DNA from 4 places in the Mesorhizobium sp. WSM4814 genome. Region 3 is predicted to be linked to each of the others. Evidence: predicted binding sites of a transcription regulator. Region 3 holds the regulator's gene; each other region holds the start of a gene.
The links. The regulator PhoB, encoded in region 3, activates phosphate uptake and scavenging genes when phosphate is short. The targets are predictions, from matches to a motif close to TGTCATNNANCTGTCAT.

Region 1 (7,591 bases), on a different contig from region 3:
GCCGCGAAAAGCGCATCTATGCGCTGCCGCCTTTCACCGACGTAGTCAGCCTCGACTTCGAGGACCATCCGTTCGAGGTGCAGACCTTCGACCAGCCCTGCGCACTGTGCGCGGCCGAGAACGTCTATCTCGACGAGGTCATCCTCGACGACCATGGTGGCCACATGTTCGTCTGCTCCGATACCGACCATTGCGAGAAGCGGCGCGAGCAAGGCCATCGCGGCCACCTTGCGCCCGAGACCCCTCCTGCCCTGGAAAAAAGGGAGCCGGCGCAATGACCGACGAACCGCTGCTGCGCGTTTCCGCGCTGTCCAAGTTCTACGGCTCGCGCATTGGTTGCGAGAACGTCAGCTTCGACCTGTGGCCGGGCGAGGTGCTGGCGGTGGTCGGCGAATCCGGTTCCGGCAAGACGACGCTGCTCAACTGCCTGTCGACCAGATTGCTGCCGAGCTCCGGCACCGCCAGCTACCGCATGCGCGACGGCCAGTTCCGCGAGCTTTACCGCATGAGCGAGGCCGAGCGCCGCTTCCTGATGCGCACCGACTGGGGTTTTGTCCATCAGAACCCCGCCGACGGGCTGCGCATGACGGTCTCGGCCGGCGCCAATGTCGGCGAGCGGCTGATGGCGGTCGGCGATCGCCACTATGGCAAAATCCGCGCTACCGCCGTCGACTGGCTGTCGCGCGTCGAGATCGACGAGGACCGTATCGACGACGAACCGCGGGCCTTTTCCGGCGGCATGCGCCAGCGCCTGCAGATCGCCCGCAACCTCGTCACCGGGCCGCGGCTGGTGTTCATGGACGAGCCGACCGGCGGCCTCGACGTTTCCGTGCAGGCGCGCCTGCTCGACCTGTTGCGCGGCCTGGTCACCGATCTCGGCCTGGCGGCGATCGTCGTCACCCACGACCTTGCGGTGGCGCGTCTGCTGTCGCAACGCATGATGGTGATGAAGGACGGCCGCGTCGTCGAAAGCGGCCTCACCGACCGCGTGCTTGACGATCCCCGCGCGCCCTACACCCAGCTTCTCGTTTCTTCCATTCTGCAGGTGTGATCATGGCAACCCCGCTCGTCGTCTCCGATGTCGCCAAGAGCTTCACCATGCATCTGCGCGACGGCATCAGACTGCCGGTCGTCGCCGGCGTGTCGTTCTCGATCAGGAGCGGCGAATGCGCCGTGCTCGGCGGCCCCTCCGGCGCCGGCAAGAGCTCGATCCTGAAGATGCTCTACGGCAACTATGCCGTCGATGCAGGCCAGATCATCGTCCAGCACGAGGACGGGCTCATCGATCTGGCGACGGCCAGCCCACGCACCGTGCTTGCCGTGCGCCGGCTCACGATCGGCTATGTCAGCCAGTTCCTGCGCACAGTGCCGCGCGTCTCGGCGCTGGATGTCGTCGCCGAACCGCTGGTCGAGCGCGGCGAGGACCGCGAGGTCGCGCGCGGCAAGGCACGCGCCTTGCTGGCGCAACTCAACCTGCCGGAAAAGCTCTGGGCACTGCCGCCGGCGACCTTTTCCGGCGGCGAGCAGCAGCGCGTCAACATCGCGCGCGGCTTCATCACCGAGCACCCGATCCTGCTGCTCGACGAACCGACCGCCTCGCTCGACGCCAGCAACCGTGACGTGGTGATTGCGCTGATCGCGGCCAAGAAGGCGGCCGGCGTCGCCCTACTTGGCATCTTCCACGACCACGACGTGCGCGAGGCAGTGGCCGACCGCGTCATCGACGTGACCGCTTTTGCCGCCGGGAAAATCGCCGCATGACCAGAAAACTGTCGGAAACGCCGCTTGTCCACGAGACAGCGGAAGTCGACAACTCGACGCTCGGCCGCTGGACCGAGATCGCCGAACGCTGCCGGCTTTCGGAAAGTACGCTCGGCGACTATTCCTACATGATGCAGGACTGCAGCGCCTGGTGCGCGACGATCGGCAAATTCGCCAACATCGCCGCCAGCGTGCGCATCAACGCCACCAACCATCCGACCTGGCGGCCGACGCTGCACCATTTCACCTATCGCGCCTCTGACTACTGGGACGACGCCGAGCACGAGAGCGAATTCTTTGCCCAGCGCCGCGCCAAACGGGTCACCATCGGCCACGACACCTGGCTTGGCCACGGCTCGACCATCCTGCCCGGCGTCAGCGTCGGCGACGGTGCGGCGGTCGGCGCCGGCGCCGTGGTGTCGAAAGACGTCGCGCCCTACACCATCGTCGGCGGCGTGCCGGCCAAACCGATCCGCGAACGCTTCGACCGCCGCACTGCGGAACGCTATCGGGCACTTGCCTGGTGGGATTGGGACCACGCCCGCCTGCGCGCCGCGCTCGACGATTTTCGCGCGCTTTCGGCGGAAGCATTTCTGGAAAAATACGGCAGTTGGTGAATGGTCAATAGTGAATGGCGGCAGGGAAGCCGTTCTTATCACCATTCACCATTCACCATTCACCATTCACCATTCACCATTCACCATTCACCATTCACCATTCACCATTCACCATTCACTTGATCGAACCGCGTCCGCCGGCTCGCCCCTTCCAGGCTGTGGACGGTAACAAAACTGACATCAATCCGACACCGCGGTTTCACGCGGCTGCGCTAGCCAAGGTTAACAGACCTTCAACTGCGACTGGACTGGAACCTGCTCTATGCCAGCAATCTCAGCCACGCTCGAAATCCGCGGCGTCACCCGTCGGTTTGGCAGGAACACCGCCGTCAGCAATGTCGACATCTCGATCCCGCACGGCCAAATGGTCGGAATCATCGGCCGCTCGGGCGCCGGCAAGTCGACGCTTTTGCGCATGATCAACCGCCTCATCGATCCGAGCCAGGGCTCGATTTTCTTTGACGGCGCCGAAGTCTCCAGCCTGCGCGGCTCGCTGCTCAGGCGCTGGCAGCGCGATTGCGCCATGATCTTTCAGCAATTCAACCTGGTGCCGCGCCTCGACGTGCTGACCAATGTGCTGCTCGGCCGGCTCAATCACCGCTCGACCGTTGTCAATCTGCTCGGTGTCTTCTCCCGCGAGGAACGGGCCGAGGCGATCGCGGCGCTCGAGCGTCTCGACATCGCCCGCACGGCGCTGCAGCCGGCCGGCACCTTGTCCGGCGGCCAGCAGCAGCGCGTCGCGATTGCCCGCGCCATGATGCAGCAGCCGAAAGTCATCCTCGCCGACGAGCCGATCGCCTCGCTCGACCCGCTCAACGCCAAGGTGGTGATGGATTCGCTGCAGGACATCAATCTGCGCGAGGGCCTCACCGTGGTCACCAATCTGCACACGCTGGATACCGCGCGCACCTATTGCAACCGCATCATCGGCATGGCCGCCGGCAAGGTGGTGTTCGACGGCCCGCCCGAAGAGCTCAATCGGGAGGCCGTGCGCATGGTCTATGGCGCCGACAGCAATGGCGGCGAAATCTCCGAGGCGATCACTTCGACCAGCGTCACCATCAAGCAAAAGATCGTCGCATCCGCCGGACCGCTCGAGCCCGCATTTCCCGGCTACTAGGTCCACGATCCGGCAAATGGATACCGGTATACGAGTATACGAAAGCAGACGACGAAAGAGCGCCTGGACCGCCAGTCCGCATCAAGGCCGGGCATAACAAAGCGCCGTCAAAATTCGAACGCTGCCGGCGCGATGCCGGAACCAACAGGAGAGACGCGAAATGTTTAGAAAAATACTTTTCGGTGCCGTTTCCATCCTCGCCATGGCGATGGGCGCAGTCCAGGCACAGGACCTGAAAGAATTCCGCGTCGGCATTCTGGGCGGCGAGAACGAAGCCGACCGCCTGCGCAACTACCAGTGCTTCGCCGACCACATCAAGCAAGTCCTCGGCGTCGAAAAAGTTTCGCTGTTCCCGGCCGCCGACTACGACGGCGTCATCCAGGGCCTGCTCGGCGGCACGCTCGACTTTGCCGAACTCGGCGCTTCCGCCTACGCCAAGGTCTATCTCGAAAACAAGGACGCGGTTCAACCGATCCTGACGACGATCCAGACCGACGGCTCGACCGGCTACCGTGCGGTCATGGTCGCTCGGGCTGATTCCGGCATCAAGACGCTCGCCGACATGAAGGGCAAGAAACTCGGTTTCGCCGATCCCGATTCGACCTCCGGTTACCTGATCCCGGTCACGTCACTGCCCAAGGACATCGGCATGGATGTGAAGAGCTACTTCGCGTCGACCGGTTTCGGCGGCGGCCATGAACAGCTTGTCCTTGAAGTCCTGAAGGGCACGTTCGATGCCGGCACCACCTGGGCCTCCGGCGTCGGCGACTTCAACGACGGCTACAGCTCGGGCAATCTGCGCAAGATGGTCGACAAGGGCGTCCTCAAGATGGATGACCTCGTCGAACTGTGGCAGTCGCCCCTGATCCCGAACGGCCCGCTGGTATTGCGTACGTCGATCGACGCCGGCACCAGGCAGAAGATCACCGATTTCCTGACCAAGCTTCCGGAAACCGATCCGGCCTGTTTCTCGGCAATTCAAGGCGGCGATTACAAGGGCTATTCACCGGTCACCCCGGAATTCTACCAGCCGATCATCGACGCCCGTAAGGCGAAGATCGGCTCGTAGAAACAAACTGCCACAACGCCGCCGGGGCCATGTGCCGCCGGCGGCGTTGCCGCATCAGGGGCCGGGAAAAACATCGATGAGTGCGACCGAAATTTACCGCGCGCCCGCGCTTTCACCGGAGGGAGCCACCGTTGAGCGGCACTGGCGCGATCTTGCCGCCCGCCGGCGCCTTTACACGATCGGCGGCCTGGTTTTCCTGTTTCTTGCACTCTCCGGCTCGCTCTGGTTTGCCAACGAAACCAACGCCGGAAAGTTCTTCGACCGCCTTCCCTACGTCGCCGACTTTTTCGCCGAGTTGAAGCCGCGCGACTGGTTCGACCCGGCGCGTGCGCTGTTCGACCTGCCGTCCCCCTATGACGACGGCAGCCTCAAGTTCGACTACCCGGAAGGCCGGGTCTACCTGACCCAGGGCATCTACATTCCGGAGTATTTCCACCGGATGATCGAGACGCTGAACATCGCCCTGTTTTCGACGCTGGTGGGCGCCACATTCGGTTTCCTGCTCTGCTTCTTCGCTGCAGGCAATATCACGGCCAGCCGCTGGCTCCGTTTCGCTATCCGCCGCTTCCTTGAAATTGTCCGCGCGTTTCCGGAAATTGTCATTGCCGGCTTTTTTCTGGCGATTTTCTCGCTAGGGCCGATTCCTGCGATCATTGCGGTCAGCATCCATACCGTCGGCGCGCTCGGAAAAATGTTCTTCGAAGTCGTCGAAAATGCCGACATGAAACCTGAGGAAGGCTTGCGCGCCGTGGGCGCCAATTGGGTCGAGCGGGTGTGGTTCGGCATCGTGCCCCAGGTCCTGCCCAACTTCATCAGCTATTTCCTGCTCCGCTTCGAGATCAATGTGCGCGCTTCGACCATACTTGGCGCCGTCGGCGCCGGCGGCATCGGCGAATCCCTGCGTCTTTCGATCGGCCGGGGCCATGAGGCCAAGACCATCGCCATCGTCTTCCTGCTGTTCTGCACGATTGTCGCCGTCGACCAGCTTTCGGCATGGCTGAGACATCGTCTTGTCGGCCGGCAGGCGTTCGCGTACGGGCGCGGAGAATAAGAAAATGAAAGCCGATGCCATCAACGACATCGCCGCTCGCCACCCGGACGCGTTCCGGCGCTCGCTGTGGAAGCGCTATGCCACCCCGATCGGCATCCTTCTTTGCATTCTCTACACCTTCTACTGCGCCTGGTTCTTCTCGGTCGCCGCCGTTCTGGAAAAGGCGAACTGGAACCTTGCCGGCGCTTATCTCGCCGACTGGGTGTCTTACGAAATCCGGCCCGACATCGAATTCAAGGACAATCATCTGACAATCGACTACTCCCGCTTCTCCAAGCTGGGATCCAATCCAGATCCCGACTGGGTGGCCAAGCAGATCGCCGTCATCGAGCGGCAGGTCGAGGCAGCGCCGGCACCGGCGACCGCGACCAACAAGTCGTCGCAGGATTCGTTCATGGCGCCTGGTGCGCCAACTGCCGAGAACCCGACCGCCCCCTCGGGCCAATCCGCTCCTGCGGTGCCTGAAACGGTGCGCGAAAACGCCGTCGTGGCGGCGACCGTCACCCTTGGCAATGGCCGGATCGCCGTCACGCCAAACCTGGTCACCGTGACGCGCGGCGCCGAAAGCGTCGTCTTTGACATCGCCAAGGGCAGCTCTGTGACACCGCGCACACCGCTGCCTGACTGGATCGAGCAACGCAGGCCAGGCTCGACAGCCTATGTCTCGTTCGGATTTCTCGGCCGCGCTGAGGTGCAGAACGACGAGGTGGTCGCCTGGCGACGTTTCTTCGGTTGGGCCAATTTCGTGTTTGACACGAACTCGCCATTCTGGGGAAAGCCGTTCGGCGAGGTCGCTTCACTGATCGTTTCCGGGGCACGCATCGACCCGTCGCGGTCAAACGCGGCGCTCGCCTGGGACAACATTTTGAACAACGCCGAGTGGCAGCACGGCGACGTCTGGCTGAAACTCTTACAGACCATCGTCATGGCTTTCGTCGGCACCGTGCTGGCCTCGATCGTCGCCTTTCCACTCGCATTCCTGGCTGCGCGCAACGTCACACCGAGCCGCATAGCCAACCAGGTGACAAAGCGCTTCTTCGATTTCCTGCGCTCGGTCGACATGCTGATCTGGGCGCTGTTTTTTACGCGCGGCTTTGGTCCTGGGCCGCTGGCCGGCATGTCGGCTATCTTCTTCACCGACACCGGAACCCTGGGCAAACTTTATTCCGAGGCGCTGGAGAACATCGACGACAAGCAGCGCGAGGGCATCCGCTCGGTTGGCGCCACCCCGGCAATGGTGCAGCGCTACGGCGTGCTGCCCCAGGTTCTGCCGGTATTCCTCAGCCAATCCCTTTATTTCTGGGAATCGAACATCCGGTCAGCGACGATCATCGGCGCTGTCGGCGCCGGCGGCATCGGCCTGAAATTGTGGGAGGCCATGCGCACCAACACCAACTGGGCCAATGTTTTCTACATGGTTCTGCTGATCCTGCTTGTCGTTTTTATCTTCGACAGCATCTCCAGCTATCTCCGCCGCAAGCTGATGGGGACCGTCGCAAACAGCAATGATGAGCGGCGCGTTTCCGCCCGGCCGCCGGCAGTTCAGATCGCCTGAGAGAAAGGCTGCGTCCAGGCACCAGCCTTTTTCCAGCCGCTCTTGATGTGCTTGTAGCCGTCGCGGTAGACGGCTTCCGGGCTTTCCGAAAAATCGCGCCACACCTTGGTAGCCGCCGCCAAATCTTTCAGCGAGCGGCCGAAGGCCTCGATCGTCAGCCAGTCGTCATAGCCGCTCTTGCGGATGGCCGAGAACGTCTCTTGCCACGGAATATGGCCGCGCCCCGGCACGCCGCGATCATTCTCCGAAATATGGATATGAACGACATTTTTGCGGTTGCGCGTATAGGCGCCGATCGCGTCCGTCTCTTCGATATTGGCGTGGAAAGTGTCGTACATCGCCTTGATGTGCGGCCGGCCGATTGCGTCGACATGCTCCGACAGATCGTCCATCGTGTTGAGCAGATAGCACTCGAAGC
Region 2 (7,591 bases), on a different contig from region 3:
GGAAATGCCGCTGGCCCTGGCCGCCGGCCAATCGACCGAGGTCTGGTATTTGGAGACGTCGGTGCCATGAACGGCATAGCTCCACGGCGCGCCGCTGTCCCACTCATGCGGGTCGGAGTCGTCAAAACGGGGTGCGCGCACCGCAACGCTCGGCGCGCCCGATGAGGGAGGCGCAAGATCGGCGACGGTCGAGCAGGCGCCCAGCAGCGTCAGCATAATGAAAGCCGCGAAACGGCGCATCGCTACTCCTGAACCGGTTTCAGCCGGCCGCTGATGGGTTGTTGCTGCAGGTGGTCCCTCGACCGTGCCCCCAAGCGATCGCCCCACAGGACCGCTCTCCTATCCCAAAGCGCGCCGCTTCGGCGCGCCTTGATCTTTTTTATGGCATGTCGTTATCCCAAAACCGCTGCGCACCCCCGGTTCGGGCCCGGGGGCATGCTTTTGGGCGACATGCATCAGTGATCGCCGATCATGGTTGATATTCCGTTGACAGCGCTCGACCAGAACCGCGATTTTGCCGAAGCAATGGCGGCAAATCAATGGCATGGATGAGCGTCCGGGGAGAGTCGGAAGAATGCAGACTGTTCTGAGGCTGGTGAAATGGCTGCTCGGGCTGGCCGTGCTGGCGGTCGCAGCACTCGCTGCCTGGCTGTATCTGGCGCCGCCGGAACTGATCCGCGTCGGCTCGGGCTATACGGCCAAGATCGTCTGCTCGAATGTCTTTATCGCCGGACGCGATGCCGATCAGGTGCTCGCCGTCGACGTGCAGGCGCCGGGCCACCCGCTGCTCAGGCTGATGCGGGTGTCGGTCGACTGGGAGCAGGGGACGGTTTCGGCCGGGCTGTTCGGCGTGTTCGGCAAGAGCGTCGCCGTCGTTCGCGACGGGCTCGGCTGTGCTTCGGTTCCGGATGGCGACAGCGCCAGGGCCAAAGCAGTCGCCGGGGCGCCGCTGACACCGGCGCCGCCGCTCGACGTGCTCTGGCCGGAGGGCGACAGAGTTGATGCCTCGCAAAACCCCGAAATCGTGAAAATCCTCGACGATCCTGCAATGACCGGCGCCGGTATGCGGGCTGTGGTGGTGGTCAAGAACGGCCGCATCGTCGCCGAGCGTTATGGTGCAGGTTTTACCGAAAAGACGCCGCTGCTTGGCTGGTCGATGACCAAGACGGTCAATGCCGCGATCGTCGGCACGGTGGTGAAGGACGGCAAGATGGTGATGACCAACCAGGGCCTGTTCGGACCCTGGAAAGCGGACGGCCGCGCCGCCATCAGTCTCGCCGACATGATGGCGATGTCGAGCGGGCTGGAGTTCAACGAGGATTATGGCGACGTCACCGACGTGACGCGGATGCTCTATCTCGAGCCTGATATGGCGGGCTTTGCCGGATCCAAGCCGCTGACCGGCGAGGTGGGCAAGGTATTTTCCTATTCGAGCGGCACGGCAGTGATGCTGTCGCGGCTCTGGCAGGATGCGATCGGCGATAAGGACAAGGCGCTGGCGTGGCCGAGGGTTTCGCTGTTCGACCCGCTCGGCATGCAGAGCGCTGTGCTGGAGGCCGACGAGCATGGCACCTTCGTCGGCTCGTCCTATCTCTACGCCACCGCCCGCGACTGGGCGCGCTTCGGCCAGTTCCTGCTGCAGGATGGTGTCTGGAACGGCCAGGAGGTCCTGCCTGCCGGCTTCGTCGCCTGGATGCGGGAAGCCGCACCCGGCTCGAAAGTCTATGGCAGCGGCCAGGTGTGGATCGAGGGTCCGGGCGACGAAGAGAGCCCCGGCGCCGGCATCGCTGCGGGTCTGCCTAGGGACAGCTATTGGATGGAAGGCCATGACGGGCAGACGGTCTCCATCATCCCGTCGGAGCAGCTTGTAGTGGTGCGGCTCGGCCTGACGCCGGCCAAGCTCGGCTACCGGCCGCAGACCATGCTGGCAGCACTGGTGAAGGCGCTGGATTAGAGGAATGCGGCGGTCGCTCGCCGCAGCGTCTATGCAGCCGTCGCCAAAGGCCTTGCACGATCAACACGCGCCCGCTCGTCGGGCGAGGAGCGAAGCGACGCGACCGATCTTGGGATTCCGTGACCTTGGAGCGCTGCTGAGGTGCAGAACCTTCGATCGCGGAGCGAGGCGCCCCCCTCTGTCCTGCCGGACATCTCCCCCACAAGGGGGGAGATTGGCCGTGATTGCGGCTTTCGCTAACGTCCAACGTTGATGTGCAGGCGCCGTCAGCGAAGCTGCCAGCTGCAGGCCGGTCGTCAGCGCCCGTCAGTCAAAAGCCAAATCCTCCGTGCTGAGGAGCTAGACGGCGATCTTGATCACAGCCAGCCAGGCGTAACCGCGATAAAGCGTTCTAAACCGAAGGGTTGCGCCGATCTTTGCAGATTCCGATTGCAGGACGTCCCGCAGGGCCTCGCGCGGCTCGACGTGGAATTTTCTCAGCCAGCCGCGCAGCAGCATGCGGAACCAGCGGGGCAGGGCTTCCTGCTGGCCGAAATCGACGACGTGCAGCGAACCGCCGGGTGACAGGGCTGCAAGTGCCGCGCAAATCGTCTTCTCCCAGCTGGGGATCATCGACAGCGAATACGAGACAAAAATGCGGTCAAAGCTTTCGACGGAAAATAGCGCCTTCGCGTCGAAATCGGTGGCGTCGCCGCGCGCCAGCTTGACGTGGCCGGAAAGACCTTCGCGGGCAATGGCAGCAGTGGCCGTTTCCAGCATTTCGGCTGAAATATCGAGACCGAAGAAACGGGCGTCGGGATAAAGGTGGGCGGCGAGGACGATGTTGCGGCCGGTGCCGCAGCCGAGTTCGAGGACGGTGCCGCCGCCCGGCACATCCAGCCCTGATATCAACCGGTCGCGACCGAGCAGGTAATATTTGCGGGTGAGGTCGTAGATGTGCCGCTGCCAGCGGTAGACGCCGTCCATCAGTTCGGCATGCCTGGCCGGCGGTTCGCCGTGCGTGGCCGGCGGTTCGGTCGCGCTCATGCGGCTTGCTTCACATAAAGGTGGAAGCCGCCATAGATCGCCGAACGGTCGCGGGCCGAGAATTCGCGCGAGGCCTGGTCCGCATAGCTCCACTGGTCGAGCAGCGACTTCGAGACCCGGCCGGGCAACAGGCTGGGTTCGGCCGCGGTGCGGAAGATGACGCGAGCATCGGTCGACGCGGTGCGGGTGATCTCAGCCCACAGCGCATTGAGCTGGTCGTCGGTCATCCAGTCCTGCGCGTCGAGCAGGACGAAACGGTCGACCGAACCGGCATCCTTGCCGGCAAGGAATTCGATCAGATTGGCATGGTGGATGGCGACGCGGTCGACATTGTTGCGGATCGCCTGGTAGTTGCGTTTTTCGAGATAGGCAGGCAGCGCCGCCTCGCCGGGATTGGGATAGCGGCGGGCAAAAGCCTGCCAGGCGAAATAGTTGTTCTCCAGCGGAAAATCGCAGGCGAGCTTTTCCAGCCGGGCCTTCAGCACGCTGGCCATGGTGCCGTCGCCCGAGGTGATCAGCGAATCGTACTGCGCCGGCGGAATGCCGAGGCCGAACAGCGAGGCTTTTCGCGATGTTGCCCATTTCAGCAGCGGTTTTTCGAAGACCGGCGCCAGTTCCTCGTCGAAGAAGCGGCGCTGGTCGGCCATGCTTTTGGCTTCCATGATGCCGGCCGGATCGACGCCGAAGAATTTGGCGGTGCGATGGCCCATGGCAATGAACAGGCCGAGCAGCCCGGTCTGGTAGAAATTGCGGTCGAAGACGGCGATGCGGCGACGCCGGCGCCAGTTGCGATGTTCCCAGTAATGGCGGCTGACCGGGTCGAGATGCGGCGCGATGAAACGGTCGTAGGCTTGCGAATTGTGACGGGTCTCGGCAGCGCCGAAGAAACGGAACAGGTCGCCCTGCGACGGCAGATGGCGCACCGCTTCGAGCTTCATGCGGTTCAGCGCGATATGGGCGGCGTTGAGATCGACGGCGTCGACCCTTTCGGGTGACCGGGTGAGATAGGCAAGGATGTTGCAGCCGCCCGAGGCGATGGTGACGACGCGGTGGCCCTGGCCAAGCTGCATCGCCTCCATGTCGACGTCGGGGTCTTCCCAGATTTGTGGATAGACGAGGCCGGAAAACAGCAAGGCGAAGAGCCGCTCGGAGAGGCCGGCCTTCGACAGCGGGCGGTTCTGGTAGACGGCCTTGCCAACTTGCTTGCCGCGGCGAAAAACCAGTTCTCCGGAAACATCCGTCATGACAAGGCGATTCCCCGTTTGCTCTGGCGCAAGCGGGTAGCGCAGGTGGATGACAGGCCGGTGACAGTCGGGGGCATCGATAATTCTACTCCGGCGGTCATCTGACGCGGTTTTCTGCGCTTCCGATGCTCACGGACCAAATGTCCGCTCCGCTTCGGTTCTCGAAAACCACCCCACCTGACTCGCCGGAGCGAATTCTGGATGCCCCCTTAGGGGCGGCCAAATCCGCCCGGCGTCGGCGTCGTCACGATGACGGCTTCACCGGCCTCGAGCACCGTCTGGTCGCAAGCCTTCAGGACTTCGATGCGGCCATCCTTGCGGCGAACCTTGGTCGAGCCGACCTCACCATCGCCGCCGCCGTCCAGGCCTTGCGGCGGGCGATTGCGATGTGAGGACAGGATCGCGCATTCCATCTTTTCGAGGAAACGGATGGTGCGCTCGGTGCCGTCGCCGGCACTCCATTTGCCTTTGCCGCCGGAGCCTTCGCGGATGTGGAAATCCTCGAGCAGGACGGGGAACCGCAACTCCAGCACTTCCGGGTCGGTCAGGCGCGAATTGGTCATGTGGGTGTGGACGCCGGAGGTGCCGGCAAAGCCGCGACCGCTGTTCATCCGGCCTGCCGGCGAGCCGGAGCAGATCGTCTCGTAATACTGGTACTGCTTGTTGCCGAAGGTGAGATTGTTCATCGTGCCTTGCGCATTGGCCATCGCGCCCATGGCGCCGAACAGCGCATTGGTGACATGCTGCGAGGTCTCGACATTGCCGGCGACGACCGCGGCCGGGTAGGTCGGCTTCAGCATGCAACCTTCGGGAATGATGATGTTGATCGGTCTCAGACACCCGGCATTCATCGGGATCATGTCCTCGACCATGACGCGGAACACATAGAGCACGGCTGCGCGGGCGACCGGCTCGGGGGCGTTGAAGTTGTTCTTCATGACCGGCGATGTGCCAGTGAAGTCGACGGTCGCCTCACGCTTTTGCCGGTCGACCGATATCTTCACCTTGATGATTTGGCCGGTGTCGGTCGGATACTCGTATACGGAGCTGTCGGGCAGCCGCTCCAGCACGCGGCGCACGCTTTCGGCGGCATTGTCCTGGACATGGCCCATATAGGCCTCGACCACGCCAAGGCCGAAATGCCCGACCATCTCGCGCAACTCGGCCACGCCCTTTTCATTGGCGGCAATCTGCGCCTTGAGGTCGGCGATGTTCTGGTGCGGGTTGCGTGCCGGGTAGGGGTGGTCGGTGAGCAGCGTCTCCAGCTCCTTCTCGCGGAACCGGCCGCGATCGACGATGCGGAAATTGTCGAACAGCACGCCTTCCTCGTCGACGGTGGTGGCGAGCGGCGTCATCGAGCCGGGCGCGGTGCCGCCGATATCGGCATGATGGCCGCGCGAGGCGACGTAGAAGAGGATCTCCTCCCCCCTTGAGGGGGAGGTGCCGCCGAAGGCGGCGGAGGGGGTCGCTGCGGCAGTGCTCGACGTTCTTGTGGTGCCGTCTGAGCCGACCCCACCCGGCGGCTTCGCCGCCACCCTCCCCTCGAGGGGGAGGGAGAAGACCGGTGTCACCACCGTAATGTCAGGCAGATGCGTGCCGCCATTATAAGGCGCATTCAGTGCGAAGACGTCGCCGGGGTGAATGTCGCCGGAGTTGAGCCGGATGATGGTTTCCACCGAACGGTCCATGGAGCCGAGATGCACCGGCATGTGCGGCGCATTGGCGACCAGCGCGCCATTGCGGTCGAAGACGGCACAGGAGAAATCCAGCCGTTCCTTGATGTTGACCGAATAGGCGGTGTTTTGCAGCGTCACGCCCATCTGTTCGGCGATCGACATGAACAGGTTGTTGAACACCTCCAGCATGACCGGATCGGCCTCGGTGCCGAGCGCCGCCAGCCGGCGCTTTTTCTCGATGCGACGCAGGAGCACGTGGTTTTTGGCGGTGATTTCGGCCTGCCAGCCCGGCTCGACGACGATGGTCTGGTTCGGTTCGATGACCAGGGCCGGGCCGCCTAGCTTGTGCCCCGGTTTGAGCGCCTCGCGCCGGAAAATGCCGGCGTCTCGCCAGGTGCCGTCGATGAAGATTTGCCGATTTTCCGAAGGGCTTGCGGCGATGTCCTCAAGGATTGAATCACTTTCCTCGCGGCCGGCGGCGCCGCTGTCGATACCTTCGACGCCGACCGATTCCACGATCATCGGCTTGTCGCCATAGACGAAGCCGAACTGCGCCTTGTGGGCGGCTTCGAAATCCGCCTTGGCGCGTGCGATCGAGCCGCGCTCGAAATTCACCGGCAGCGCAGTGTCGGTGCCGTCGTAGCGGATCTGCAGCACCGGTTTCGAGGCGACGGCGTCCTCGGCAATGCCTTGCGCGGCAAGTTCGTCGATGACGGCTTTGCGCAGCGTCGCGATGAGCTCGTCGATTGCCGGCCTGGATACTTCCGCCAGCGGTTTCAGCAGCGCCTGCTGGCGCGACGAAAAAATCGAGGACAATCCAATGCCATAGGCCGACAGCAGACCGGAGAAGGGATGGATCAGCACCGCCTCCATGCCGAGTGCGTCGGCTACGAGGCAGGCGTGCTGGCCGCCGGCGCCGCCAAAACAGTTCAGGAGATATTCGGTGACGTCGTAGCCGCGCTGCACGGAAATCTTCTTGATGGCGTTGGCCATGTTTTCGACGGCGATGGTGACGAACCCTTCGGCGACCGCCTCCGGCGTGCGGCCGTCGCCGATTTCGGCGGCGAGTGCGGCGAACTTCTCGCGCACGGTTTGCACGTCGAGCGGCTCGTCCTGGCCGGGTCCAAAAATGGCCGGGAAGAAGTCGGGCTGCAGCTTGCCCAGCATGACATTGGCGTCGGTGACGGCCAGCGGTCCGCCGCGCCGGTAGGCGGCCGGGCCGGGATTGGCGCCGGCCGAATCCGGCCCGGCGCGAAAACGGCCGGCCTCGTAGTGCAGGATGGAGCCGCCGCCGGCGGCGACGGTGTGAATGCGCATCATTGGGGCGCGGATGCGCACACCGGCAACCTCGGTGTCGAAGGCGCGCTCGTAGTCGCCGTCATAATGAGCGACGTCGGTTGAGGTGCCGCCCATGTCGAAGCCGATGACCTTGTCGAAACCGGCGAGCTTTGCTGTCTCGACCATGCCGACGACGCCGCCGGCCGGACCGGACAGCAACGCGTCCTTGCCCTGGAGCATATCGGCGGCGGTAAGGCCGCCGGACGACATCATGAACATCAGGCGAGGGGATTCCCTCCCCCTTGAGGGGAGGGTGGCGGCGAAGCCGCCGGGTGGGGTCGGCTCGACTGGGTTCGACGCTCTGGCGGTGCCTTCTGAGATGACACTCTGTGGCTGCTGCGCAGCCTGCCCTT
Region 3 (7,591 bases):
CCGGGATTGGACTGTGCGTCAGCGGAAATATATTTGTCGCCGGCGGCCTCGATCGCCGCCTTCATGGCGGCTTCGTCGGTCTTCCAACGCTCTTCCTGGAAGTTCGACCACGAAACGCCGATGACCTTGTCCTTGGCCTGCGCGGCCGACGCGAGCGTCAGCGACATGGCGACCCCCGCCAGAATGGCGGCTGCGAATCTCTTCATGATATTCCTCCCTGCGCCGCGTAGGGCGCGACCAACTGGCCCGAAGGCCGGCACAAAGGCTCTATTTTTTCGAGCCTCGAAAAAATACTGGTCCAACGCCGAAGCACTGTCAACACCAATTCTGATGGATGTTGACGTCCTGTCGGGCTTTTTTTCGAGGCTCGGAATAAATAATGACAGCCCCCTCCGCTTCTGCCAGTATTTGTCGGACATTACCGACGGCTTCCGATTCATGAGCGGCCGCGGCGATGAGGAGGAAACAAAAATGTCGGTGGGAATCCGTCATGACGATCTGCGCCGGCGCAACCGGGCGATGGTGATTTCGGCCGTGCGCCGGGCAGGCCAGCCGTCGCGGACCGAGATCGCCGCGACCACCGGCCTCAGCCATTCGACCATATCGGCGATCTCTGCCGACCTGATCCAGGAAGGCATCCTGGCCGAGAGCAAGGCGAGCGAGACGGTTTCGCTGAAACGCGGCCGGCCGCAGGTCGGCCTCAGCCTCAATCCGCAAGCCGCTGCGGTGTTGGCCGTCGTGTTGTCGCTGAATTTCCTGTCGGTCGCCGTCATCGATTATGCCGGACAAGTGGTCGCCGAGGACCAGCGCCGGCTGGACACGCTGACCATGTCGCGTGACGCGCTGATCGGCGAATGTGTCGCCATCGTCCGGCGCCGGCTCGAAGATCCCGACCTCGATGTCCAAAGCGTCGCCCGCATCGCGCTGGCGATCCAGGGCATCACCGATTCCCATGCGCGCGCCATGTTGTGGTCGCCGATCACGCCGCAGACGAACATCGCCTTCGCCGACATTCTGGAACGCGAGTTCGGCATCCCGGCCATCATGGAGAACGACTGCAACATGATGGCCGTGGCGCTGCGCTGGCGCCACCCGGATCGCTACCGCGATGACTTCATCGCCATCCTGCTCTCGCACGGCATCGGCATGGGGCTGGTGCTGAAGGGCGAGCTGTTCACCGGCACCCACTCCTCAGGCGGCGAATTCGGCCACATGATCCATCGGCCGGGTGGCGCGCTTTGCCGCTGCGGGCGGCGCGGTTGCGTCGAGGCTTATGCCGGCAACTACGCCATCTGGCGCAACGCAAGGCTGTTGAGCGAGAATGCCGAGCCGGTCGCCGATGTCAGCGACGCCGAGATGCGGGCACTGGCGGCCCGGGCGCGCGAGACGGACGGACCGGAGCGCGAAGCCTACCGCAAGGCCGGCGAGGCGCTCGGCTTCGGGCTCGGCAGCCTGTTCGCGCTGATCGATCCGGCGCCCGTGGCCATGGTCGGCGCCAGCGCTGCCGCCTTCGACCTGATCGAGCCGGCGCTGCGCGAGGCCATCGCCCAGACCGCCGGCGGCCAGCATTCGGGTTCGATTTCCTTCGACACCGAGCCGAACGAGTTGCCGCTGATCCGCGAAGGCTGCGCCATGCGGGCGCTAAGCTTCGTCGACCAGGAGATTTTCGCGCCGAGCATCCAGGCACGAGCCGGCTCGGTCGGAAAGAACGTGGCTTGAAGGATTCCCGGGTCGCGACTTGGGGTGTGTTGAGATTCAGGTCAGGCCGAGTCGAGAATGGTGGGTTCCGAGATCCGGAGCGGAGCGTACTTTGGGGTACGCCGGAAGCGCAGGTATCAGCTAGTCTTCCCTGATCGCATAGCCGGCGCCACGGATGGTGCGGATGACATCGGGCATGCGACCATTGTTGACCGCCTTGCGCAACCGGCCGACATGGACGTCCACCGTGCGCTCGTCGATGTAGATCGTCTCGCCCCAGACATTGTCGAGCAACTGGCTGCGCGAGAAGACCCGGCCCGGGTGCCGCATCATGAATTCGAGCAGCCGGAATTCGGTCGGCCCGAGCCGGATCTCGCTCTTCTTGCGATAGACCCGGTGCGATTCACGATCGAGCATGATGTCGCCGACCTTGAGCACGCTGGACAGCACTTCCGGCTTGGCGCGGCGCAGCAGCGCCTTGACCCTGGCCATGAATTCCGGTGTCGAGAACGGCTTGACCAGATAGTCGTCGGCTCCGGTCGAAAGGCCGCGCACCCGGTCGCTCTCCTCGCCGCGCGCGGTCAGCATGATGATCGGCAGCCGCTCGGTTTCGGGGCGCACCCGAAGCCGCCGGCAAAGCTCGATGCCGGAAACCGCCGGCACCATCCAGTCGAGCACCAAAAGATCGGGCACGTTTTCCTGCAGCCGGATTTCGGCCTCGTCGCCGCGCGTCACCACCTCGACCTGATAGCCTTCGGATTCAAGATTGTAACGGAGGAGGACGCCCAACGGCTCTTCATCCTCCACCACCATGATGCGCGGCGCGATCATCGGCCGGTCACTCCTGTCATGTCGCCGGCGCCGACATCGTCGTTTCGTCGAGCTTCGGGCGGTCCGCCGGCAATTGCTGCCCGGTCACGACAAAGTAGGCGTTTTCGGCGATGTTGGTGACGTGATCGCCGATACGCTCGAGATTCTTGGCGCAGAACAGAAGGTGCGTGCAGGCGGTGATGTTGCGCGGATCCTCCATCATGTAGGTCAGGAGCTCGCGAAAAACCGCCGTGTATTTCACGTCGATCTTCTGGTCGTCGGCGCGCAGTTCCTTCAACGCGCCGGCATCGCGCGACACATAGTGCTCGACCACCCCGCGCAGCTGCACAAGAACGAGATCCGCCATCGCGTCAATACCGTGCGACAGATTACGCGGCGTCGCGCTCTGCCCGACTGCGCTGACCCGTTTGGCTATGTTCTTGGCCAGATCGCCGATGCGCTCGAGATCGCCAGCCATGCGGATTGCGCCAACCACGGCGCGCAGATCCTGCGCCATCGGCTGCCGCTTGGCGATCAGCGTGATGGCGCTGTCATCGAGTTCGCGCTGCCGCGCATCCATGATGGCGTCGTCCGAGACGACGCGCTGCGCCATCGCATTGTCCGACGCAAGCAGCGCGCGGATCGAGGCCGCTACCATTGCGGCGGCGAGCTCGTCCATGTCGCGGATCAGCCGGTCGATGTGCTCCAGTTCCTCGTCGAAAGATGCGACGGTGTGTTCACCCATGGTGCTGTCCTCGTGTTCGAAATTCGCCGGACCGCTCAGCCGAACCGGCCGGTGATGTAGTCCTGGGTGCGCTTGTCGTCGGGGTTGGTGAACATCTTGTCGGTCGCGCCCTCCTCGACCAGATAGCCGAGATGGAACATCGCCGTGCGTTGCGACACGCGCGCCGCCTGCTGCATCGAATGGGTGACGATGACGATCGTATAGTTCTGGCGCAGTTCGTCGATCAGTTCCTCGACGCGGGCGGTGGCGATAGGATCGAGCGCCGAACAGGGCTCGTCCATCAGGATCACTTCCGGCGACACGGCGATGGCGCGCGCAATGCACAGGCGCTGCTGCTGTCCGCCGGACAGGCCGGTACCCGACTCGAGCAGGCGATCCTTGACCTCGTTGAACAGGCCGGCCTTCTTCAGGCTCGATTCGACGATGCCGTCCAACTCGGCCTTGCTCCTGGCCAGGCCGTGGATGCGCGGACCGTAGGCGACGTTTTCGTAGATCGACTTCGGAAACGGGTTCGGCTTCTGGAACACCATGCCGACGCGAGCTCGCAGCTCGACGACATCGATTTTCGGGTCGTAGACATCCTCGCCGTCGAGCGTGATCTTGCCGCTCACCCGCGCGATATCGATCGTGTCGTTCATTCGGTTCAGGCAACGCAGGAACGTCGACTTGCCGCAGCCCGATGGGCCGATCAACGCCGTCACCTGATGCTCGCGGACATCGAGATCGACGTCGAACAGTGCTCGCTTCTCGCCGTAGTGAACGGAGACCTTTTCGCCCTTCATCTTGATCGAAGGGGCGTTGGTTGCGCTGCTCAGTTTCTGCTCGACGCCGGCTTCCGTCATGATGTTCATATCCTCTACTCCTTACCAGCGCCGCTCGAAGCGCCTGCGCAGTATCACCGCGATGGCATTCATGATGACCAAAAACACCAGCAAAATCAAAATCGCCGCCGAAGTCTTCTGCTGGAACCCCGCTTCCGGGAAATCCGCCCACATGAAAATCTGCACCGGCAGGATCGTCGCGGGATCGGTGAAGCCGCCGGGAATGTCGACGATGAAGGCGACCATGCCGATCATCAGCAACGGCGCGGTTTCGCCCAGCGCATGCGCCATTCCGAGGATGGTGCCGGTCATGATGCCCGGCATCGCCAGTGGCAGGACGTGATGGAATACGGTCTGGACCTTGGACGCTCCGATGCCAAGCGCCGCCTCGCGGATCGACGGCGGCACGGCGCGCAGCGAAGCGCGCGAGGCGATAATGATGATCGGCAAGGTCATCAGCGCCAGCACCATGCCGCCGACCACCGGGGCTGAGCGCGGCATGCCGAAGAAATTCAGGAATACGGCAAGTCCAAGCAGGCCGAAGACGATCGAAGGCACCGCCGCCAGATTGTTGATATTCACTTCGATCATCGTCGTCAGCCGGTTCTTGGGCGCAAATTCCTCAAGATAGATCGCCGCTGAAACGCCGATCGGGAAGGCGATGGCGAGGGTTACGATCATGGTCAGGAACGATCCGACGACCGCGCCCCAGACACCGGCCAATTCCGGCTCGCGGCTTGCGCCGGTGAAGAAGAAGATCGAGTTGAACCGGCTTTCGATCAGGCCGGCGCTCTTCAGCGTGTCGAGCCAGACGATCACCTTGTCCGAAATCTTTCGCGATGCTTCCGGCGTCTCGATGACGCGCAGGAATGCCTGGCCGCTCGCGGCGGGCGCCGTGCTGTCCAGCGCCTCGATCACCGTGCCTTTTGCGATCACCGTGCCGTTGGCCGCAGGCGACAGCGAGGTCAGCTTGACCGTGCCGCCATTGAACGCGACCAGCAGCGACGACGCGCCGCTCGTCAGCGTAAACATGCCGTTTTCGCCCTCGGTCGCACCATGGCCGCGCGCCAGCGCCAGCATGGCATCGTCGCCGAAGGTCAGATCGATGTCGCCGCTGGTTCCCGAAGGCGTGACGCTTGTCGAAAGCGCTTCGTCCGAACCGACATCGGCAAGCAAACCCTTGAGATAGAGGTCGGCAAAATCGTCAAGTGGAACCGCATAGTCCACCGTTCCTCCGAGCATCCCCGGATCAGCCGCAATATCCTTGCGCAGGAACACGCCTGTGCCGGTGGAAATCAGCCCGCGCAGCAGGCGCTTGTCCTGGCGGCTCGTCACATCCGGAAATTTTGCCGTAAGCGCTTCCTGAGCGATGGCGTCGTAGTTCACTTCATCGAGTTTCGCCGGGTCGACCTTGGCCGCTGAAAGATCGATCGGCAGCGTCACATAGTTCTGCCGCAGCGCCGGAATCGCCTGCGTGACGATCGTCGACAGGAGCAGCACAAGGAACAAGCCGGCCAACACGACAGCTGCGGCGCCGAGCCATTTGAACCACGTTTCCGTGCGGTAGCGGCCCTTCAGCCGCGCCTTCGCGGCATCGTCGGTATGAATGCTGACCGGCCGTCCGACGGCGCCGAATGACGAGATCGCATCAGTCATATTGCTCTCGGTATTTCTGGACGACGCGCAAAGCGACGATGTTGAGGGTAAGCGTGATGCAGAACAGCACCAGGCCGAGTGCGAAGGCTGCAAGCGTCTTGGCGCTGTCGAACTCCTGGTCGCCCACCAGCAGCGTCACGATCTGCACGGTCACGGTGGTGACCGCTTCGAGCGGATTTGCCGTGAGGTTTGCCGCCAGCCCCGCCGCCATGACCACGATCATCGTTTCGCCGATTGCGCGGCTGACGGCAAGCAGCATCGCCGAAACGATGCCCGGAAGGGCAGCGGGAAGGACCACCTTGCGGATGGTTTCCGACTTGGTCGCGCCGAGGCCGGCAGAACCGTCTCTCAGGGATTGCGGAACGGCGTTGATCACATCGTCGGAAAGCGAGGAAACGAAGGGAATGATCATGATACCCATGACCACGCCTGCGGCGAGCGCGGATTCAGATGCGACGTTGAGGCCCAGGCTTTCGCCGATACCGCGGAAGTAGGGCGCAACCGTCAGCGCGGCGAAGAAGCCGTAGACGACGGTCGGAATGCCGGCGAGGATTTCCAGAACCGGCTTTGCGACCGCGCGGACGCTTTTGGAGGCGTAATCCGAAAGATAGATCGCAGCCATCAGCCCGATAGGCGCAGCCACCAGCATGGCGATGAAGGTGATGAGCAACGTGCCGGCAAAGAGCGGCACCATGCCAAAAATGTCCTCGTTGACCGCCCCGGCCTCGGCTCCCGCGCCAGTGAAGGCGCTCTGCGGCGACCAATGCGTGCCGAACAGGAACTTGTAGAACGGCACCTGTTGGAAGAACCGCAGCGACTCGAAGATAAGCGACAGGACGATGCCGATCGTCGTCAGGATCGCGACCACCGAACAGGCGATCAAGAATGCGCGAAGAACGCGCTCGACCACGTGGCGCGCCCGGTAGGCCTGTGCGATGCGTGAATAGGCCCAGTAAAATCCGGACGCGGAAAGCACGAGTGCGACGGTCCAGATGATCCAGGTGCTGGTCGCATGGACCGATTTGTAGAGGGCGGCGGCCGCCTCTTTCGTGGGGTCGGCGAAGCCGACAAGTCCGCCAAAGGCCATCGCGCGAGCGTCGCGGATGAAAGCTTCGACCTGCGGGACGCCCATTCCCGACAACTCGGAGGCGAAGCGGTCGGCAATGATCGACGATTCAATTCCCGGCGTCACCAGCGACCACAACACGATCGCAAGCAGCGCGGGACCGGCAGCAAAAAGCGCCAGAAACATGCCATGCTGGCCAGGCAGCGAATGCAGTCGCGCGACGTCGCCATTGACGCTGGCAATAGCGCGGGTCCGGCCGAGCCAATAGGCAGCAGCGGCCAGAACCACCAGAAGAACAACGAGATAACCGACCATGATTCGGGACGTCCCCTCGACCGCCGGTCATTCACCGGCTCAAAGCACGGGACCTAAGATCCCGCGCTTTGTGCTTTAGGATATGAGGGGTCAGAGCGGTAGGCTCGGACCCCGAAACATCAGGAGCCCATGCCCTTCAGCGCCTTGGCGTTTTCGGCCGACTTGGCGCGCTCGGCGTCCGGCAGCGGGATCAGGCCCTTGTCGGCCAGATAACCATCAGGACCCCATGCAGCATCCGAGGTGTACTCGGCGATGAACTCCTGCATGCCGGGGATGACACCGACATGCTCTTTTTTGGCATAGACAAAGAGCGAGCGGGAAACGCCGTAATCGCCGGATGCGATGTTCTCGAAAGTCGGCTCGACGCCGTCGACCTTGTGGCCCTGCAGCTTGTCGGCGTTCTGGTCAAGGAACGAGAAGCCAAAGACGCCGAAGGCATTGGGGTTGGCTTCCAGCTTCTGGACGATCAGATTGTCGTTT
Region 4 (7,591 bases), on a different contig from region 3:
TCCCGTCACCGATCGCCCCAACTCTGATCGCCTTGGCACCGACCGCTCCGTCCCGCCCGCTCATATGGTAGCCGAGAGCTGCCACAATCTATGGTTGTGCGGCTAGGCAGCGACCTGCTGGCGTCGCGATCCTTCGCGCCCTCTCGGTCCTGCAGCGTTCCAGGCTCTCACCGCTACGGTGATAGAGCGAGCGCCTTGCCCAGCCCCTCTGCCCTAACAATTTGATTCAAACTTTGTTGGTAATTTCTTGTTAGTAATCCGGACTGGTTTGTCCGGCGGCGTTGTCTTGCCCTCGGTCTGTTGTGTTCTGCGTACAGGTCCAGATGCGGTTATCAGGCGTCGTCATCTTCTCGATCGCGTCACTTTGCCTTGCCGGCTGCACGTCCACGCCCGGCGTCGACGCGCTGCAAGTGCCGTCCAGCGAGACGACCAGTTCGGTTGTGCGGCCGCCCGCGCCGGTGGCGTCGGTCGGCGCTGCCGATGTCGAACCCGACTTCGCGCCGGAGGAGGCGACGGAGCAGACTGTGGCGATGGCCACTCCGGAGCCTGCCGAAAGCATCGAGCCGCCCGTCGAGCCGATTGCCTTGGTGGCGCCGAAGCGGCTGGCACGGGCAGCACCGATGCTCGCCGAGCCGGTCCAGCGCTATCGGTTCCGTGACGCCAAGCCGATCAATTTCGGCAGGGCATCGCCCAGACACCTCGCCGTTCACGGCGTCGACGTCTCGCGCTGGCAAGGCAATGTGAACTGGGCGAAGCTGCGCGCGCAGGGCGCGAACTTCGCCTACATCAAGGCGACCGACGGCGGCGATCATCTCGACCCGATGTTCAGGAAGAACTGGCGCAATGCCGACGCCGCCGGCCTCAAGCGCGGCGCCTATCATTTCTTCTACTGGTGCCGCACCGCTGGTGAGCAGGCTGACTGGTTCATCCGCAACGTGCCGAGGGTCGAGGGCGCCTTGCCGCCGGTGATCGATGTCGAGTGGAACGGCGAATCCAGCTGCAAGCGGCGGCCGTCGCGGCAAAAGGTGCTGGAGAAGATGCAGGTGTTCATGGACAAGCTCGAGCGCCACTACGGCCAGCGGCCCATCATCTACACCGCGCCTGATTTCTACCGCGACAATCTCAGAGGCGCATTTCTGGACTATCCATTCTGGCTGCGCGCGGTGGCACAGCACCCTTCAAAGGTCTATCCCGGCCGCAAATGGGTGTTCTGGCAGTATTCCGGCTCCGGCCTGTCGCATGGGGTGAGGGGCCGCATCGACCTCAACGTCTTCCACGGCGACGAGAGAACCTGGCGGAACTGGGTTGGCGGGCGGCAAATGGTGGCCGAGGCGGAGTAGGCGGCCGAAGAAAGCGCCCATTTGCAGGCCAGCATGAGGTGAATATCGACGGACCTGACCGCCTGTCATGGATCCGTCATCGCTTTGAAATGTCGTTCCCGCAAATCAGGTGGCTTCCATTCGAACAGGAGACGCCACCCGTGCCCCGCCATTCCGCGCTTTTCGTCCTGACGGCAGCGCTTGCTGCCTCGGTTTCGCTGCCGGCCCATGCCGACATGATGTTCAACCGGGTCGCTAGCTTCGCGGTGGCCGGAAACCTCCCGGCGGATGTCGAGAAGACCACGCCGACTTCGTCCGAGATCATCACGGCGAGCGAAGACGGCATGACGCTGGTTTATTCCGATAGCCCGCTCGGTGCTGTCGGCTTCATCGACATCGCCGATCCCAAGGCGCCCAAGGCCGGCGGCATCGTCAAGATAGCAGGCGAGCCGACCTCGGTTGTGGTCATCGGCGGCAAGGTGCTGGCCGGCGTCAACACGTCGGAAAGCAAAGCCAGGCCTTCGGGCAACCTCAGCGTTATCGACCTTGCCTCCAAGGCGATCGAAAGCACTTGCGACCTCGGCGGCCAACCGGACTCGCTGGCGTTCAGCAAGGACGGCAAGTTTTTGGCCATCGCCATCGAGAACGAGCGCGACGAGGATCTGAACGACGGTGAAATTCCGCAGATGCCGGCCGGCGACCTCAAGATATTCACGCTTGCCGAAGGCCAGCCTGATTGCGCGACGATGAAGACCGTCAACCTGGCGGGCATTGCCGAAGTCGCTGGGGAAGATCCGGAGCCGGAATTCGTCGCCTTCAACGAGGCCGGCGAGATAGCAGTCACGCTGCAGGAAAATAACCACATCGTTATCGTCAACGCCGAAACCGGCGCAATCGTCACGCACTTTTCCGCAGGCTACGCCACGCTGGACAAGATCGATACCAGGAAGAACGGTGCCTTGTCCTTCGATGGCAAGATCGAAAACGTCGCGCGCGAGCCCGACGCCGTGAAATGGCTCGACAATGACCGCCTCGCCGTCGCCAACGAAGGCGACTACAAGGGCGGCTCGCGCGGCTTCACGATCTTCAGCAAGAAGGGCGAGGTCCTCTACGATTCCGGTTCGTCCTTCGAGTACCAGGTCGCCAATGCCGGCCATTATCCCGACGACCGCAACAAGAAGGGCGTCGAGCCGGAAGGTCTCGAGATCGGCACGTTCGGCGAGGACAGGCTGATCTTCGTCGCTTCGGAGCGTGGCTCCGTTGTCGGCGTCTACAAGGACACCGGTGCGGAGCCTCGGTTTGTCCAGATCCTGCCGTCCGGCATCGGTCCGGAAGGCTTGGTCGCGATCCCGTCGCGCAATCTCCTGGTCACCGCCAACGAGGCCGACCTGGTCGAGGACGGGCTCGCCCGCTCGCACGTGATGATCTACGAGCGCTCCGAAGGCCCCGCCACCTACCCGATGATCACGGCAAAGCCCACGGCAGACGGGACGCCGCTCGGCTGGGGCGCGCTTTCGGCGCTCGCCGCCGGCGACACTGTCGGCAAGCTGTTCGCTGCCTCGGACTCGTTCTACGCCAACGCGCCCTCGATCTTCGAGATCGATGCCACCCAGACGCCGGCACTGATCACCGGCAAGACCATCGTCACGCGTGATGGCCACCCTGCACAGAAGATCGACATCGAGGGTCTTGTCGCCGACGGTGAAGGCGGCTTCTGGCTGGCCAATGAAGGGGATCCGGCAAAGCTCGTCCCGCACGCCATCCTGCGCGTCGACGAGAAGGGCGTGATCAAGCAGGAAGTCGGCTTCCCGATGGAACTGCTCGCCCACCAGAGCCGCTTCGGTCTCGAAGGCATTACTGCGGTCGGCGAGGGCGACGACCTGACGCTGGTGATGGCCGTGCAACGCGAATGGGCCGACGATCCCAAGGGCCAGGTCAAGCTTCTGGCCTACAAGCCCAAGGCCAAGGAATGGTCGGCGGTGCGTTACCCGCTCGAAGCGACCGAAGCTGGCTGGATGGGCCTGTCGGAGATCACCGCGCAGGACGGCAAGCTCTACATTCTCGAACGCGACAACCAGATCGGCGACCTGGCCAAGGTTAAGCGCATCTATTCGGTGGCGCTCGACGCCTTCAAACCTGCCAAGCTTGGTCGCGACCTGCCGTTGGTCGAAAAAACGCTGGTGCGCGACATCGTCGGCGACCTGAAATCAGCCAGCAACGGCTATGTCATCGACAAGGTCGAAGGTTTCACCATCGACAAGAACGGCGACATCTTCGTCGCCACCGACAATGACGGCGTCGACGATTCTTCCGGCGAAACCCTGTTTTTACGCCTGGGCAACATCAGCGCCGTGAACTGAGGGTGTTTCCCTCCCCCTTGAGGGGAGGGTCGATCCGCGAAGCGGATCGGGGTGGGGTCGTTTCGGCCGCTCGACTTCTGCCTGACGGACAATCCGACAACAGCCGCAGAATCTTCGCTGCGGCTGTTTTCGTTGGCGACATGCGCGGCGGGTTGACGTCTATGCTGACCGCTTCGTGTCTTATGGCATTCTACGATCCCGGTGCGCCGGATACCTTCAAATGGATGCCGACGTCGTTGAGCGCCCACATGGATGCAATCAAGACAGGACAGGCCATCGCCGGGAACGACGCGTGGGTCGGCATCTGGACGGCCATGCTTGAAGAGGCGAAGGCTGAAATCAATACGAAAGGGCCGTTGCTGGTGTGCATCAAGACGGAGGCTCATTTGAGAAGTCAAGGGCAGCCGACTGGCATCCATGGTCCGAGCTACGCCTGCTCAAAGGCTACCACGCCATCAGAACTGGCAATGTGCGACGACGAAAGCATCTGGGCGAAAGATCGAGCAATGAACTCGATATATTTCTGGATTCGCGACAACGTCGAGCCGGAACTCTGAAAACGCATCCTGGGTGTCCAACAGATCTGGCTTACAGACCGCAACGGCTGCGGAGCCAACAAAGAGTGCCTGAACTCGGTTTACGACCAAAGGCTTCAGGAACTGAAAACAATGGTCATTCAGTGATTTCGATAACGAATAGGGAAACCATCAGACGCAACAAATTCGCCCTGCCGGCGGCAATCGTCTTGGCTCTTGGTTTTCCCTCGTCCGTATCGGCGGGCGACGCGAATCTTGGGTTCACTGTCCGCCCCTCTGTTGGGGAGTGGTCGATTACAATGATGCGCAGCTAGAGAGACGCAAACACGTACCCCGCCGGTGCACTCCACAGAATGTGCTATAGTTATTGTCGTTCCACCGTCGATGAGAGGGCAGATGAGCGGACCAAGCGACCTCAATCTCTGGCATCGCATTGAAGGCTACAATTTCGATCAACCCGACATCAATCTGCCCTTCTCGGCCAGGCTTGCCCGAGAAAATGGCTGGCCGCCGGAGTTTGCGCAGCGTGTCGTCGAAGAATATAAAAAATTCGTCTACCTGATGTGCGTCTCTGACGAGATGCTGACCCCTTCGCAGGAAGTCGATGAAGCCTGGCACCTGCACCTCGTGTACACCCGCAGCTACTGGGACGATTTCTGCCGTGGCGTGCTGGGCAGGGATATCCATCACGAACCGACCGAAGGCGGTGCTGCTGAAAACTCCAAATTCCACGATTGCTACAGGCGAACGAAGGAACGGTATCAGGAAGAATTCGGCACCATGCCGCCGTCCGACATCTGGCCGGGCGAACAGATTCGCTTCGGGGACGCCGAGCGACGCACGGCCGTCGAGACATCGCGGCTGCCATATGTCACGAAGAGCCAACTCGGCACCGCTGCCTTCTATGCCTTCTTCGTTTTGTGGGCAGGATGGAGTCTCGATTGGAATTCGTCCGCGTGGATGTTGATTGTCGGAATGGCGGCATTCGTCGCCCTTACGCGCCTGCTTCCGGTCGGGCGGCCGCGAAGAGACAGACGGAACGCTAATAGCGGAGGCTGCGGCGGCGGGGGAGGCGGTGATGGCTGCGGCGGCGGGTGCGGCGGCGGTGAATGAGCAGTTTCGGGCAGGAATGTCTGCTGCCCCTGCCATTCTTCCGGACTCCTGACGTCTGCTATGGCCGCCCCTATGTGATGCAGCCTTCCCCCCGCTTAGCGGGCTTTGAGGCCGGATCGAGGCCGGAGCCTCGCGTCGGCTCTCTTCAAAATAGAAGCCCTGGGCGCGAGGGAAGCGCCCAGGGGAAGGACTCAGCTTAAGTCGCGGGAGGACTCAAACGGGTGTCTAGGGACATTCCTTAAGGTCCACCTCGCAAGTAGCATTAGTATCACGAGCATCCACTTGTACTTCCACAGGTGTCGCACTTCTCGCACGTGCCGTTCCGCACCATCGTAAAATTGTGGCATTCGGAGCATTCGTTGCCAGTGTAGCCCTGCATAAGGGATTGCTGACGCCTTGTAGCGGCAAGCGCCTTGGCCTCGGCCGCTTCTTTCGCGGCCTCGTCGGTGAACAGCCCAGTCGGGTCGGTTGCCTCCTCGTAGACGATATCCTCGACCAGTTCCTTCGCCCGCTCCTCGTAGTCTCGCTTATAGGCGATCGCTTCGTCGCTGGCCGGCTTCAGCGCCAGCACGTTGGAGCCTGAGAACGCCGTCGGCGCCGAGCGAGTGGGGGCGGGAGAGGGACTTGAACCGCCGAACCCCTTGGGGTCGGCACCCATGCCCGATACCAGCTTGACCGGCGAGACGCCGCGGGTCAGGCCCTTCGAGAACGGTGTCGCCTTGCCTTCGTTGATGCCGCGGCCGAGTGCGGTCTTGTCGAAGTCCGACTGGTCGACATGGGCGAGGTCGTGGCGGGCAAGATAGGACACGGCAAGCTCGCGGAACACGTAGTCGAGGATCGACGTGGCGTTCTTGATCGCGTCGTTGCCCTGCACCATGCCGGCCGGCTCGAATTTGGTGAAGGTGAAGGCTTCGACATATTCCTCGAGCGGCACGCCATATTGCAGGCCGAGCGAGATGGCGATGGCAAAGTTGTTCATCATCGCCCGGAAGGCCGCACCTTCCTTGTGCATGTCGATGAAGATCTCGCCAAGGCGACCGTCGTCGAATTCGCCGGTGCGCAGATAGACCTTGTGGCCGCCGACGACCGCTTTCTGGGTATAGCCCTTGCGACGGTTCGGCAGCTTTTCGCGGTCGCGATAGAGGCGTTCGACGACGCGTTCGACGATCTTTTCGGTCACCTGCACGGCGCGCTGTGAAGCAGGTGCGGCGATCAGCTGCTCGACGGCATCGTCCTCGTCGTCTTCGACGTCGGCAAGCAGCGAGGCATTGAGCGGCTGCGAGAGTTTCGAGCCGTCGCGATAGAGCGCGTTGGCCTTCAGCGCCAGCTTCCACGACAGCATGTAGGCGCCCTTGGCGTCTTCCACCGTCGCGTCGTTCGGCATGTTGATGGTCTTGGAAATGGCGCCGGAGATGAAGGGCTGCGCTGCCGCCATCATCTGGATGTGGCTGTTGATCGACAGTGAACGCTTGCCGATCTTGCCGCACGGGCTGGCGCAGTCGAACACCGGCAGATGCTGGTCTTTCAGAAATGGTGCTCCCTCGAGAGTCATCGCCCCGCAGACATGGATGTTGGCGGCCTCGATGTCCTTCTTCGAGAAGCCGAGCGCCGGCAGCATCTCGAACGAGAAATCGTTGAGCTGCTCGTCGATGAAGCCAAACGTCTCCTTCACCCAGTCGGCACCCAGCGTCCACTGGTTGAAGACGAACTTGATGTCGAAGGCCGACTTCAACGCGGCGTTAAGTGCCGCGATCTTGTCGTCGGTAAAACCCTTTGCCCTAAGCGAGCCGGGGTTGATGGCAGGCGCCTGGTTGAGGTTGCCGTGGCCGACCGCATAGGCCTCGATCTCGGCGATCTGGCTTTCCGAATAGCCGAGCGTGCGCAGCGCTTCAGGGACGGCGCGGTTGATGATCTTGAAATAGCCGCCGCCGGCCAGCTTCTTGAATTTCACCAGTGCGAAATCGGGCTCGATGCCGGTGGTGTCGCAATCCATGACCAGGCCGATCGTGCCGGTCGGCGCGATCACGGTCGCCTGCGCATTGCGGTAGCCATGCTCCTCGCCGAGCTCGATGGCGCGGTCCCAGGCAGCCTTGGCATGGGCGGCAAGCTCCGGCTGCTTCAGGTCGGAGGCGACCAGCGGCACCGGGTTGACGGCGAGTTTCTCGTAGCCGTCCCTGTCGCCATAGGCGGCGCGGCGATGGTTGCGCATGACACGCAGCATGTTCTGGGCATTGCGGTCGTAATCGGGGAAGGCGCCGAGTTC

Region 1: the regulator PhoB is predicted to act here: its motif matches at 2,554-2,570, upstream of phnC (phosphonate ABC transporter ATP-binding protein).
Region 2: the regulator PhoB is predicted to act here: its motif matches at 4,274-4,290, upstream of AC0L2V_RS11315 (BtaA family protein).
Region 4: the regulator PhoB is predicted to act here: its motif matches at 1,404-1,420, upstream of AC0L2V_RS04930 (esterase-like activity of phytase family protein).

What each region holds. Positions count from the first base shown of each region.
Region 1 is NZ_JBVVQT010000027.1:40,380-47,970, reverse strand. Features, by position in the region: gene AC0L2V_RS28205 (alpha-D-ribose 1-methylphosphonate 5-phosphate C-P-lyase PhnJ) at 1-278, shown strand, start outside; gene phnK (phosphonate C-P lyase system protein PhnK) at 275-1,051, shown strand; gene phnL (phosphonate C-P lyase system protein PhnL) at 1,054-1,761, shown strand; gene AC0L2V_RS28190 (DapH/DapD/GlmU-related protein) at 1,758-2,378, shown strand; gene phnC (phosphonate ABC transporter ATP-binding protein) at 2,641-3,498, shown strand; gene phnD (phosphonate ABC transporter substrate-binding protein) at 3,659-4,567, shown strand; gene phnE (phosphonate ABC transporter, permease protein PhnE) at 4,644-5,618, shown strand; gene phnE (phosphonate ABC transporter, permease protein PhnE) at 5,623-7,173, shown strand; gene AC0L2V_RS28165 (sugar phosphate isomerase/epimerase family protein) at 7,161-7,591, opposite strand, start outside.
Region 2 is NZ_JBVVQT010000005.1:178,357-185,947, forward strand. Features, by position in the region: gene AC0L2V_RS11300 (glycoside hydrolase family 25 protein) at 1-240, opposite strand, end outside; gene AC0L2V_RS11305 (serine hydrolase domain-containing protein) at 575-1,954, shown strand; gene AC0L2V_RS11310 (class I SAM-dependent methyltransferase) at 2,294-2,980, opposite strand; gene AC0L2V_RS11315 (BtaA family protein) at 2,977-4,224, opposite strand; gene AC0L2V_RS11320 (hydantoinase B/oxoprolinase family protein) at 4,434-7,591, opposite strand, start outside.
Region 3 is NZ_JBVVQT010000016.1:6,256-13,846, forward strand. Features, by position in the region: gene xylF (D-xylose ABC transporter substrate-binding protein) at 1-206, opposite strand, end outside; gene AC0L2V_RS21865 (ROK family protein) at 472-1,719, shown strand; gene phoB (phosphate regulon transcriptional regulator PhoB) at 1,840-2,529, opposite strand; gene phoU (phosphate signaling complex protein PhoU) at 2,546-3,253, opposite strand; gene pstB (phosphate ABC transporter ATP-binding protein PstB) at 3,289-4,104, opposite strand; gene pstA (phosphate ABC transporter permease PstA) at 4,117-5,730, opposite strand; gene pstC (phosphate ABC transporter permease subunit PstC) at 5,723-7,111, opposite strand; gene AC0L2V_RS21895 (PstS family phosphate ABC transporter substrate-binding protein) at 7,231-7,591, opposite strand, start outside.
Region 4 is NZ_JBVVQT010000002.1:337,663-345,253, forward strand. Features, by position in the region: gene AC0L2V_RS04920 (hypothetical protein) at 1-106, shown strand, start outside; gene AC0L2V_RS04925 (glycoside hydrolase family 25 protein) at 324-1,340, shown strand; gene AC0L2V_RS04930 (esterase-like activity of phytase family protein) at 1,481-3,679, shown strand; gene AC0L2V_RS04935 (lysozyme inhibitor LprI family protein) at 3,841-4,236, shown strand; gene AC0L2V_RS04940 (glycine-rich domain-containing protein) at 4,612-5,328, shown strand; gene AC0L2V_RS04945 (vitamin B12-dependent ribonucleotide reductase) at 5,597-7,591, opposite strand, start outside.